3 regions of the Pseudarthrobacter quantipunctorum genome follow, and region 3 is predicted to be linked to each of the others. Evidence: riboswitches for the same ligand, from Rfam matches in the RefSeq annotation. Region 3 holds a riboswitch; each other region holds the start of a gene.
The links. A riboswitch is a leader RNA that binds a small molecule or an ion and turns the genes downstream of it on or off. The one in region 3 is predicted to bind S-adenosylmethionine.
Positions count from the first base shown of each region.

Region 1: another riboswitch for S-adenosylmethionine. It lies ahead of WHH00_RS00390 (DUF1737 domain-containing protein); the one in region 3 lies ahead of WHH00_RS12245 (homoserine O-acetyltransferase).
Region 2: another riboswitch for S-adenosylmethionine. It lies ahead of WHH00_RS06520 (aminotransferase class V-fold PLP-dependent enzyme); the one in region 3 lies ahead of WHH00_RS12245 (homoserine O-acetyltransferase).

Region 1 is NZ_CP148033.1:88,028-92,024, forward strand. It holds gene WHH00_RS00375 (DUF1905 domain-containing protein) at 1-86, shown strand, start outside; gene WHH00_RS00380 (O-succinylhomoserine sulfhydrylase) at 105-1,313, opposite strand; gene WHH00_RS00385 (rhodanese-like domain-containing protein) at 1,314-1,724, opposite strand; gene WHH00_RS00390 (DUF1737 domain-containing protein) at 1,721-1,999, opposite strand; SAM riboswitch class IV at 2,013-2,126, opposite strand; gene opgC (OpgC domain-containing protein) at 2,436-3,997, shown strand, end outside.
Region 2 is NZ_CP148033.1:1,421,012-1,425,008, reverse strand. It holds gene rsgA (ribosome small subunit-dependent GTPase A) at 1-524, shown strand, start outside; gene hisN (histidinol-phosphatase) at 572-1,384, shown strand; SAM riboswitch class IV at 1,545-1,658, shown strand; gene WHH00_RS06520 (aminotransferase class V-fold PLP-dependent enzyme) at 1,693-3,150, shown strand; gene WHH00_RS06515 (class I SAM-dependent methyltransferase) at 3,240-3,997, shown strand, end outside.
Region 3 is NZ_CP148033.1:2,687,329-2,691,325, forward strand. It holds gene WHH00_RS12240 (MFS transporter) at 1-1,188, opposite strand, end outside; gene WHH00_RS12245 (homoserine O-acetyltransferase) at 1,370-2,485, opposite strand; SAM riboswitch class IV at 2,499-2,614, opposite strand; gene WHH00_RS12250 (bifunctional o-acetylhomoserine/o-acetylserine sulfhydrylase) at 2,734-3,997, opposite strand, start outside.

The sequences.
Region 1 (3,997 bases), 1.7 Mb from region 3:
TGCCGGTCAAGAAGGCTATCAGAACCAAAGCACGGATCAGCGAAGGGGATGCGGTGGAAGTCCACCTGTCCGTTCAAGGCGCCTGAGGCCCAGCGCCAGGCACCCTAGATCTGCTTGAGCGCCTGCTCCAGGTCGCCGATGAGGTCGTCCACATCCTCCAGGCCAACGGAAAGCCGCACAACGCCGTCGCTCAGTCCAATGGCGGCCCGCCCCTCCGGCCCCATGGCGCGGTGCGTGGTGGTGGCCGGGTGGGTGATAAGGGATTTGGCGTCGCCGAGGTTGTTGGAGATGTCGATGATCCGCAGGCCGTCCAGCAGCGCGAAGGCGGCTTCCTTCCCCGAGCGGCCCCCGGAAGGAGCAAGCTCCAGGGTGAGGACCGTGCCGCCGGCGCTCATCTGCTTTGCCGCCAGCTCATACTGCGGGTGGGATTTCAGCAGCGGGTACTTCACCCAGCTGACAGCCGGCTGTTCCTCCAGCCACTCCGCGAGCCGCAGCGCGGTGGCCGAGGAATGGTTGACGCGCAGCGCCATGGTCTCCAGGCCCTTGGTGAGGACCCACGCATTGAAGGCGGACAATGCCGGGCCGGTGTGCCGCATCAGCTGCTTCACGGGGCCTTCGATGAACTCCTTGGTGCCCAGGATTGCCCCGCCGAGCACCCTGCCCTGGCCGTCGATGTGCTTGGTGCCGGAGTAGACAATAACGTCTGCGCCAAACTGCCCGCAGCGCTGCAGCAGGGGAGTGGCAAAAACGTTGTCGACGACGACGGTCGCCCCGGCCGCGTGCGCCAGTTCGCTGACCGCGGCGATGTCCACAATCTCCTGCATGGGGTTGGACGGCGATTCGAAGAAGACAGCGGTGGTGGGCTGGGACAGGGCCTCGCGCCACTGATCCAGGTCCGGTCCGTCAACGAAGACCGTCTCCACGCCCCACCGCGGCAGGATCTCGTTCAGGATCACGAAGCAGGACCCGAACAGCGAACGGGCGGCCACCACGCGGTCCCCGGCACCGAGCAGGGCACCCAGGGCGGTGAACACGGCGGACATGCCGGACGCCGTCGCAAAGCACGCCTCGGTTCCCTCGAGGAGGCGGAGCCGCTCCTGGAACGTGGCAACGGAGGGGTTGCCGTAGCGGGAATACACAAAGCGCTCGTCCTCGCCCGTGAAGGCGCGCTCGGCGGCAGCGGCAGATTCGTACACGAACCCTGAGTTCAGGAAAATGGCTTCGCTGGTTTCCTGGAAGTTGGTCCGGTCCAGGCCGCCGCGCACGGCCTGGGTGTCGGGGCTCCAGCCGGCGGCGTCTTCGTTGAAGGTCACTTAGATCTTTCCCAGGTTTGTTGGCAGGCCGCGGTTTTTCCAGCCGTTGACGGTGCGTTCGCCGAAGCGGTCGGGGTCGCCTTCAAAGCCCTCCAGCACGTTGTAGGAGGTGAAGCCGGCCTGGGTGGCCGCTATGGCCGCCGCGATGGACCGCTGGCCGGAGCGGCACAGGAACACCAGTTCAGTTGCGCGGTCTTCGGGCGCCTGCTGGTTGAGGTCGTTGATGAAATCAGGGTTTGGAATGCCCCCGGGGAAGGTCCACTGGATGAACAGCGGATCGTTCTCTGTTGCCTTGGTGTCCGGGATTCCGATGTGGGCCCATTCCCCCTCGGTGCGCACATCCACCAGGATGGCGCCTTGTGCCAGCTTGTCCCAGGCCTCCTGCGGCGTCAGGTCTCCTGCGTAGCTCATGCGTGGCCCTCGCCGTCGAACTCAAGGTCGTCGCCTGCGGACTCGAGGTCATCCACGGCATCCGCCACTGCCGCGTCCGCGGAGGCGATGGCTGCCGGCAAGACCACGGCCTGTGCCACAATCACGCTGGTGCCGTTGAAGGTTGCCGCCGGGCTGCCGTGCAGCACATAGCCTTCTGCCAGGGCGTTTGAGATCCGCTCGCAGAATTCACGGTTGTCCGGGCCGCTGATGAGGCGGTAGGACAGTTTTTCTTCAGGGGCAGGTGCGTCAGACACGACGGATCTCCTTCTCTCACGCTTGCAGCTCGAATGGTCGATATGCCGAGTATTCACCTGAGGCACCCCGCCGTGGAAGGAGGGTTGCCGACCGGCCAGTCAGGGCTTGGCGCCGGTACTCATTACTCCCCAAAAACGTAACACTTGCCGCGCGGCGCCGCACCGCCGTCGTCGTCATGTTGCGTAACTGAAGGATGCTGCGCGGAGGCGCGGCACCAAAGGTGCGTCGGCCACCTCGGTTTAACGTACGACGGCGGCGCCACCTTGGGCGTGCACGTGCCAGGTGCCTGCCACCAGAGCCAGCCCGGATAAAGTTTGTCCATGGGCGCCGCCCTGTCACTTGAGGAATAAGTCCCTGGGGGTCTTCATCAGCACGCCATCCGCCGCCGCTCCCGCACGTCCCGCCCCGAGCGGCCGCCCGCGGCCCCTTCATTGGATGGCTGCCGTCCTCACCGCCGTGCTGATGGCCGTCCTGGCTGTGGTGGTGTCCGCCGGGCCAGCGCAGGCGGCCCGAAACCTCCCGGAGGAAGGCAAGCCGCTGCTGGGCGCAGTCCTCGAATGGGGAGAGGACACCGCTGGGGGTTTCTCCGAGCGGCTCGGGGCATCCCCCGCGATCTTCGGACACGACATCGCCTTCCCGTTCCGCGCCTCGGAAGAGAGCGACATCCGGGGCTTCCTGGAGCAATCCGCCGGACAGGGCGCCCACGCGATGCTCACGGTAAGGCCTGTTGTGCCGTTCGACCAGGTCACCCCTGACGCCGCTGCAGCCTTTGCCGGGGAAGTGCGCCGGTTGCAGGGGGATTTCAAGGGCCAGCTGCTCATCCGCTTTGCGCCGGACATGAATGCCAGCTGGGTGGAGTGGGGCCAGCAGCCGGCCGCCTACCGGCAGTCGTTCCAGGCGGTGGCAGCGGCATTCCGGGATGCCGGGACCGGCGGGGGTTATGCCATGGTGTGGGAGCCGTACCTGGGCAAGGACTATCCGTTTGACCGGAACCGGAATGCGCCCGGGCCCGGAAGCGAAGGGTTCTCCCTGCTGGACACCAATGGCGACGGCGTTTGGAACGGCTTGGATAAAGCCTACGAACCCTACTACCCGGGGGACGACGCCGTGGACTGGGTGGGCCTGACGGCCTACCACGATGACACTGCAGGGGGCTCCGCAGTTAACACCGTTCCCCGCGCCGGTGAGCTGCAGGAGATGCTGACGGCCTCCGGCGGGGAAAACTTCTACGGGACATATGCTTCGGGGCGGGACAAGCCCCTGATGCTGCAGACTTCGGCCTTTTACAGCCCGTCCGCCGGAGGTGCTGCGGAATCGGAAATCAAGAACAGCTGGTGGGACCAGGTCCTGGTCGTTGCGGGGTCAGCCGGCTTTGGAATGACGGGCGCAGTGGTCTGGGACGAACGCACCAGTACACGGGACACGGGGGTGGCCAGCATCGACTGGCGCCTCACCGGAAACGCCGGAATTGCGGACGCTGCCCGCACCCGGCTTGAGGGATCCCCGGTGGTGACGGGCCCGGTTACCGAGGTCACCGCAGGTCCATCGTTCGTCAGGTCCAACACACTGTCCGGTGCGGCCGCCTGGAGCGTGGGGGCGGCGCTCATCCTCCTCCTGGTGGCGCTGTGGCAAGTCCCCGCCAAAGTCAGTGCAGTCACGGCGTGGGGCTACAGCGACCCGTCCAGCAGGGACTCCCGCGTGGACCTGCTCCGCGGCCTGGCCATCGTGTTCGTGGTGGTGAACCACCTGGGCATGGTGTCGCTCTTCCAGCTCCTGACCCAGGAGGCGGTGGGCTTTGTTTCGGGCGCCGAGCTGTTCGTTCTGTTCTCCGGCCTGGTGGTGGGCATGGTCTACGGGCCCAGGGCGAAAGATGATTTTGGGACGGTGGTAGACCTTACCTCGCGCCGGGCAGGCAAGCTCTACGTCACGGCGCTCGTGGTGCTGGTGGGCGTTTTCCTCCTGTCGCTGCTGCCGGTTTTCCGGACAGATGCGCTCAC
Region 2 (3,997 bases), 1.3 Mb from region 3:
ACGCCCGTTCCGATGACGGCCTGTCCGCGCGACTCGACCTCTCCGCCGTCGCCGAGATGCGCGGCCACCTGGACGGCAAGGTCACCGTCATGCTTGGGCATTCCGGCGTTGGCAAGTCAACCATGGTCAACGCGCTGACTGGGGCGGAACGGGCTACCGGTGGAGTGAACGCCGTGACGGGCCGCGGGCGGCACACGTCGTCGTCGGCCCTTGCACTGAAGCTCGCGGACGCGCCGTCCGGAAGCTGGATCATCGACACCCCCGGCATCCGCTCCTTTGGCCTGGCGCACGTGGACCCCGACCGGATCCTCCGTTCCTTCCCGGACCTCTCCCCCGGCATAGACGACTGTGAGCGCGGGTGCAAGCACACCGCCACCGCGGTCAACTGCGGGCTGGACGCATGGGTGGGTGCGGGGCATGCCGGCCCCACCGGAGCAGCGAGGCTGGGGTCCCTGCGGCGCCTCCTCGGCACGGACCCGAGGATGGAAGCCCAGGAGGCCAAGGAACTGGGCAGCGTCACCTGACGGGCCCGCTTCCCGGCAGAACGGCGCGCAGACGGTAGTTTGGAACCATGATCCAACCCGCTTCGAGCTACAACGATGACCTGCGCCTGGCCCATGTCCTGGCCGATTCCGTGGATGACCAGACCATGAGCCGCTTCAAGGCCCAGGACCTCCACATTGAGACCAAGCCGGACCTGACGCCCGTCACCGATGCGGACAAGGCAGCCGAGGAAGCCATCCGCGGCCAGCTCTCCCGCTCCCGTCCCCGCGATGCCGTCCTCGGTGAGGAGTTCGGCAGCACGGGGCATGGGTCGCGGCGGTGGATTATCGACCCCATTGACGGCACCAAGAACTTCGTCCGGGGCGTCCCGGTCTGGGCCACCCTGATCGCCCTGGTGGATGAAGGCGAACCGGTGGTGGGCGTGGTCAGCGCGCCTGCCCTTGGCAAGCGCTGGTGGGCCGCCAAGGGCATGGGAGCCTATATGGGGCGTTCGCTCGCCGCCGCAACCCGCCTTCGGGTGTCCAATGTGTCCAGCCTGTCCGATGCTTCCCTCTCTTACTCGAGCCTTGGCGGCTGGAAGGAACGTGGAAACCTTGACGAATTTCTAGGGCTCACCGAGGACGTGTGGCGGACCCGGGCCTTTGGCGACTTCTGGTCCTACTGCATGGTGGCCGAAGGTTCGGTGGACATCGCCTGTGAACCTGAACTGAATCTCTACGACATGGCCGCGCTGGTGCCCATTGTGGTGGAAGCGGGGGGCCGCTTTACCTCGCTGGAGGGCGAGGACGGTCCGTTCGGCGGGAACGCCCTGGCCACGAATTCCATCCTCCACTCCGAGGTGCTGCGGCGCCTGAATCCGAATCTGGACGACCTCCTCTAGTCCACGGATCACGAAATAATCGACGGCGGACGCCCCCGAAAGGAGGCGTCCGCCGTCGTGATCTTCGATTCAACCGCTCCTTTTCAACCGCGCGTAACAAAGCCCTTAACATTCCTGCGGGCTTTTAACCTTCGCGGCCCATGTTCTACGCTCTTAAGCAGGTCACGAGTGCCAGCGCAAAACCCCGGTTTGCTGGCCGGCAACCCTCCATTCGCGGTGGGGTGCCCCGGGTGACGACCAGGCCGGTCCGGAAGGGATGCGGCAAGCGCGGATTCCTGCACGGAGTCCTGTTTTGAAGTGAGGTCTCTGTGACAACTGCCACCGTCTCCCCCCAAGCCGCTGTCTCCCCCCAAGCCGCTGTCCGGCATCAGGCCGTTCCGCCGGAATCATCAGCGCTCTTCGACCAGCGCCGGGCCGCCGCCGGCCGTCCGCTCGCGGCCGTCAGCGGTGCCGAAATCCTGGCTCCCCTGATCCACGGCGGCCACGTCCGGTACGCCAACCTGGATTATGGCGCGTCCGCTCCCGCCCTCTCGGTGGTGTCGGCCTACCTCAACGAGATCCTGCCCTTCTACGCGAGCGTCCACCGCGGTGCAGGCTACGCCTCCCAGATCAGCACCTCGGTGTATGAAAATGCCCGTGCGATCGTCCGCGACTTCGTGGGCGGCCGTCCGGACGATTCGGTAATCTTCACCCGGAACACCACAGACTCCCTGAACCTGCTGGCGGGCTGTCTGCCGGCCACCGACGGACGGCCGGACGGCGACGTCCTGTACCTCGACATCGAGCACCATGCCAACCTGCTTCCGTGGCAGGGCGTCCCCCACCGCAGCATCGTGGCAGCGGACACCATTGCCGGAACCATTGACGCCGTCCGTGCGGAGCTGCAGCAGGGCAGCGTGAGCCTGCTCGCCGTGACCGGGGCTTCCAACGTCACCGGCGAAATCCTCCCCATCCGCGCCCTTGCCGCGCTGGCGCACGAGCACGGCGCACGGATCGCTGTGGACGCGGCCCAGCTGGCGCCGCACCGGCGCGTCAACATCACCACGGACGACGTCGACTACCTCGCCTTCTCGGGCCACAAGCTGTACGCACCCTTTGGTGCCGGCGTGCTGGTTGGCCGGCCGGACTGGCTCGACGCCGGCACACCGCACCTCGCAGGCGGAGGCGCCGTCAAGGAAGCAAGGCTCGACGGCGTCAGCTGGGCAACCGGTCCGGCCCGCCACGAGGGCGGATCACCCAACGTGCTCGGTGCGGCGACGCTGGCCCGGGCGACCCAGGTCATCGCGGAGCTGGACCAGGACCGCTGGCACGCCCACGAATCCGCCATCCGTTCATTCCTGGTGGACGGCCTGCAGGAGATCGACGGCGTGACCGTCCACCAGATCTTCAAGGACACCAACCCGGACACCGACACGATCGGCGTGGTCAACTTCTCCGTGGAAGGATACGACGCCGGCCTGGTGGCCGCTTACCTGTCGGCCGAACACGGGGTGGGCCTGCGCGACGGCCGGTTCTGCGCGCACCCGCTGCTGAAGCGGCTGGGACTTCCGTCCGGTTCCCTTCGAGCCAGCTTCGGCGTCGGCTCAAGGCTGGAAGATGCCGAGCGGCTGCTGGCGGGCATCCGGGACCTTCGGAGCAAGGGCCTGGGCTGGGACTATGTGGTGGACGCGGGCCGCTGGGTTCCCGCCAATGACAACCGTACATACCCCCATTGGGCGCCCAACACCCCGGGAACAGCCGGCGCCGCGCCCTGCCTCGACGACTGACCTGGGGCCGGCCTGTCGGCCGCCGCCCTGCTGCAGCTCATGCGGTAAATTCGGAGGACACTAAAAGTACCGGATGAAGGAGGCCGCGCGTGGCACGGGGTGGCCCACGGCTGGATCACGGCCGGCGCCGGGAGCTCGGCCTGAGTTTCCAGGACGGCGGCAAGCACTACCAGCAGGTGCGGCCCGGCTACCCTGCCGACTCAGCGCGCTGGCTGGTGCCTTCCGCGGCCCGCGATGCGCTCGACGTTGGCGCCGGCACCGGCAAATTCACCGAACTGCTGCTGGGCCTGGGGCTGTCCGTCACGGCCGTAGATCCCTCAGCGGACATGCTCAGGCAGTTGGCCGAGCACTATCCCGCCGCCACGGCTGTCCTTGGCACCGCGGAGGCGACCGGCCTGCCTGACGAGGCCTTCGACGTCGTTACCGTAGCCCAGGCCTGGCACTGGTGCGACGCGTTGCGGGCGAGCACGGAACTTGCCCGCGTCCTCCGCCAGCGCGGAACGCTGGGACTGGTCTGGAACCAGCTGGACACGTCGGTTCCCTGGGTCCACCGGCTTTCCAGGATCATGCATGCCGGGGACGTTTACAAACCCGGCCACCGCCCGCTCATAGGACCTGAGTTTGAGGGCTTGGAGGAGCATGTCACGCACTGGCAGGACTCCGTCACAACCGCGGACCTGATGGAACTGACGAAATCCCGCAGCTATTACCTGCGCGCCGGTGAGGCCACCCGGGCGAAGGTGCTTGCAAACCTTGACTGGTATCTCCATGACCACCTCGGCCACGGGCCGGACGAGGCACTGGAGCTGCCGTACCTGACACTGTCATGGCGGGCGGTCAGGGCATG
Region 3 (3,997 bases):
CAGCGAGCCGGCAACGATGGAGGTCACCTGGTAGCCCAGGGAAACGCCCGAGTACCGCATGCGGGTGGGGAACATTTCCGCCATGATGGACGGCTGGCCGGCGTACATGAGGGCGTGGAACAGCAGGCCGATGGTGATGGCGGCCAGGATGATGAAGTCGTTGGCGGTGTCCATCATGGGGAATGCGAAGAAGCCCCAGGTTCCGGCGAGGATTGCGCCGGCCATGTATACCGGGCGGCGTCCCAGGGAGTCCGACATCTTGCCCACCAGCGGGACTGCGCAGAAGTGGATGAAGTGTGCCACCAGCAGGAGGAGCAGGATGCGGGACGTGTCCGTCTGCACAACCACTTTCAGGTAGGTGATGGAGAACGTGACAACAAGGTAGTAGAGGATGTTCTCCGCGAAGCGCAGGCCCATGGCGGTGAACACACCGCGGGGGTACCGGCGGAAGACTTCGGCCACACCGTAGCCCTTGTTCTCGACGGTGACTTCCTTGCGGGCCTCCAGGAAGATCGGTGCGTCCTGGACCTTGGTGCGGATGTAGTAGCCAATGATGACGATCACTGCGGAGAGCCAGAAGGCTACGCGCCAGCCCCAGCCGAGGAAAGCTTCGGGCGAAAGGGTGGAAGACAGGGTGAACAGCACGGCCGTGGCGAGCAGGTTGCCCATGGGGACGGCGGACTGCGGCCAGCTGGACCAGAAACCGCGGGACTTGCTGGGGCTGTGTTCGGCGACGAGCAGCACCGCGCCGCCCCATTCGCCGCCTACTGCGAAGCCCTGGACGAAGCGCAGGAACACCAGCAGCGCAGGCGCCCAGTAGCCGATCTGCGCAAATGTCGGCAGGCAGCCCATGAGGAAGGTGGCAACACCCACCAGGATGATACTCAGCTGCAGCAACTGCTTGCGGCCAAACTTGTCGCCGAAGTGGCCGAAGACGATGCCGCCGATGGGGCGGGCAACGAAGCCGACGGCGTAGGTGACGAAGGCTGCAATGATGCCGTCCAGCTCTGTACCGGAGTTGGGGAAGAACAGCTTGCCGAACACGAGCGTGGCGGCGGAGGCGTAAAGGAAGAATTCGTACCACTCAACCACGGTGCCGGCCATGGAGGCCGTGACGACTTTCTTCAGGCCGGAGGCCTTGACATCGGTTTCCTCGGGCCGCCGCGCGGCGGACTTTTCCGTACTCATTGATGAACTCCTTCGGCGTCTTCTTCGACACCACTGGGACAGGCTGTGGCGGATACGTGTGATTTTGGCCACGAACCGCCGGGTCCCAACGAGTATGGTCTGCCTGAACGCCAAGCTCAACGGCGAATCATGCAGAGGCTATCTGCATAAATGCACATTTGCTGGCCCGCGAACCGCGGTTTTAGTCCGAGAGATGCGCCCTGAGCTGGTGGCCCAGCTGGCCTATTTCCGTCAGGAAGCCGTCATGACCTATGGGCGCCGTAATGAGGTGCACGTCCACTTCTCCGGGGAGAGCTGCGGCAAGTTCGCGGGACTGGGCCGGGAAGTAGAGCCGGTCCGAGTCCACGGCCGCCACGAAGAAGCGCGCACCTGACCGCGCCAGGGTCTCGGGAAGCGGCCCCCGCCCCCGGCAGATGTCGTGGCTCATCAGCGCCTCGGTGATGGCGATGTAGCTGTTGGCATCAAACCGCCGGACCAGCTTGTTCCCCTGGTGGTCCAGGTAGCTTTCCACCTGGTACCGTCCGCGGCTGGCCAGGACCCCGCCCTGCAGGGGTGACTCCGGAGCCTGGGGTGCGCGGCCAAACCTGCCTTCCAGTTCCGCCGCAGAGCGGTAGGTGATGTGCGCGATCCGCCGGGCCAGGGCCAGGCCATCCTCGGGGAAGGGGCCGCCGTAGTAATCGCCCCCGTTGAAATTCGCATCCTGGCGGATCGCCAGGGTCTGTGCCTGGGCAAAGGCAATCTGCTCGGCCGTGCTGGCGGCGCCGATGGAGATCACCCCGCAGCGCTGCACCCGTTCCGGGAAGGTGACGGCCCACTCAAGTGCGCGGGCTCCGCCCATGGAACCGCCCAGCACCGCAAACCAGCTCTTGATTCCCAGCTTGTCGGCCAGCCGGGCCTCCGCCACAGTGCTGTCCCGCAGCGTGACCAGGGGAAACCGGGATCCCCAGGGAGTCCCGTCCGGTGCCGGCGAGGACGGCCCCGTGGACCCGTAGCAACCGCCCACAATGTTGATGGACACTACAAAAAAGCGGTCCGTGTCCACCGGTGCACCCGGCCCGGCCAGCTGCTCCCACCAACCCGGTTCATCGGTATCGCCGCGGGTCACGTGGGTACTGCCGGTCAGTGCGTGCTCGATCAGGACGGCATTGCTGGCGTCCGCGTTGAGGGTGCCCCAGGTTTCGTAGGCCAGCGTGACGTCGGGCAGGTATCCGCCGGCTTCAAGTTCCAGTCCCCCAATGGAGGCATAGCGGACTATTCCGTGCTCGGAAACGGTGGTACGGGCGACGGTAACCGTCATGGCAAGACCTCTTCTTACGCGCTTGCCTGCCGTCGAATGACCGGCAGGCCAGGTCTTCACCCGGGGCACCCCACCGCGGAAGGAGGGTTGCCGGCCAGCAAGCCGGGGCTGTCACTGGCACTCATGACCTGGTTCGAGTGTACGAAACAGCCCCCGCCTGCCGCCAAGAGTGTGACTGGTTGTGACGATCCCCGGCCCGGCAAGCACGCCCGCCGGGCCGGGGACCCGCCGTCGGCCCTTGCTCCTGTTCAGGCGCCCACGGCCGCCTTGGCGGCACGGAAGCCCGCCTCCAGGTCCGCCAGGATGTCATCAATGTGCTCGATTCCCACAGACAACCGGACCAGGCCGGGAGTTACCCCGGCCACCGCCTGCTGCTCCGGGGAAAGCTGGCTGTGGGTGGTCGACGCCGGATGGATGACAAGGGAGCGGACGTCACCGATGTTTGCCACATGGGAATGCAGCTCCAGCGCGTCCACGAAGCGCTTGCCGGCCTCGGCCCCGCCAGCCAGGTTGAAGGACACAATCGCGCCCGTGCCCTTGGGGCCATATTTGCGGCCCCGCTCGTACCAAGGACTGGAGGGCAGCCCCGCGTAGGCGACAGATTCGACGTCGTCACGCGCTTCCAGCCACTGCGCAACGTCCAAGGCGTTGGCAACGTGGCGTTCCACGCGCAGGCTCAACGTTTCCAGGCCCTGGGCAATGAGGAAGGCGTTGAACGGGGAGACGGCGGAACCAAGGTCCCGGAGCAGCTGGACGCGTGCCTTGAGGATGTAGGACAGGTTGGCGCCCAGGGCACCGTCCTTGCCGAGGTCGCGGGCGTACACCAGCCCGTTGTAGGTGGGATCCGGAGTGTTGAAGCCCGGGAACTTCGCCGCGTCCTTGCCGAAATCGAACTTGCCGGAGTCCACGATCACGCCGGCAATGGCGGAGCCGTGGCCACCCAGGTACTTGGTTGCCGAATGGACCACGATGTCCGCTCCCCATTCCAGCGGCCGGATCAGGTACGGGGTGGACAGGGTGTTGTCCACAATGAGGGGCACCCCGGCATCGTGGGCCACCTGGGAGATACCCTCGATGTCCAGGACGTCCTGCCGGGGATTGGAGACCACTTCGCCGAAGAAGAGCTTGGTGTTGGGCTGCACGGCGTCGCGCCACTGCTCCAGGTTGTCCGGGTCCGCGACGAAGGTGACCGAAATGCCGAACTTCTTCAGGGTGTGGGCGAAGAGATTGTACGTTCCGCCGTAAAGGCTGGGGCTTGCGACGATGTGGTCGCCGGCCTCCGCGATGTTCAGGACAGCGAAGGTTTCAGCGGCCTGGCCTGAGCTAAGCAGCAGTGCCCCGAGTCCGCCTTCAAGACTGGCGATCCGCTGTTCCACGGCTTCTTGGGTGGGGTTGCCGATGCGGGTGTAGATAGGTGCCAGTTCAGCAAGGGCAAAGCGGTTGGCGGCGCTCTCGGCGCTCGGGAACACGAAGGACGTGGTCTGGTAGATAGGGAGTGCGCGGGCGCCTGTG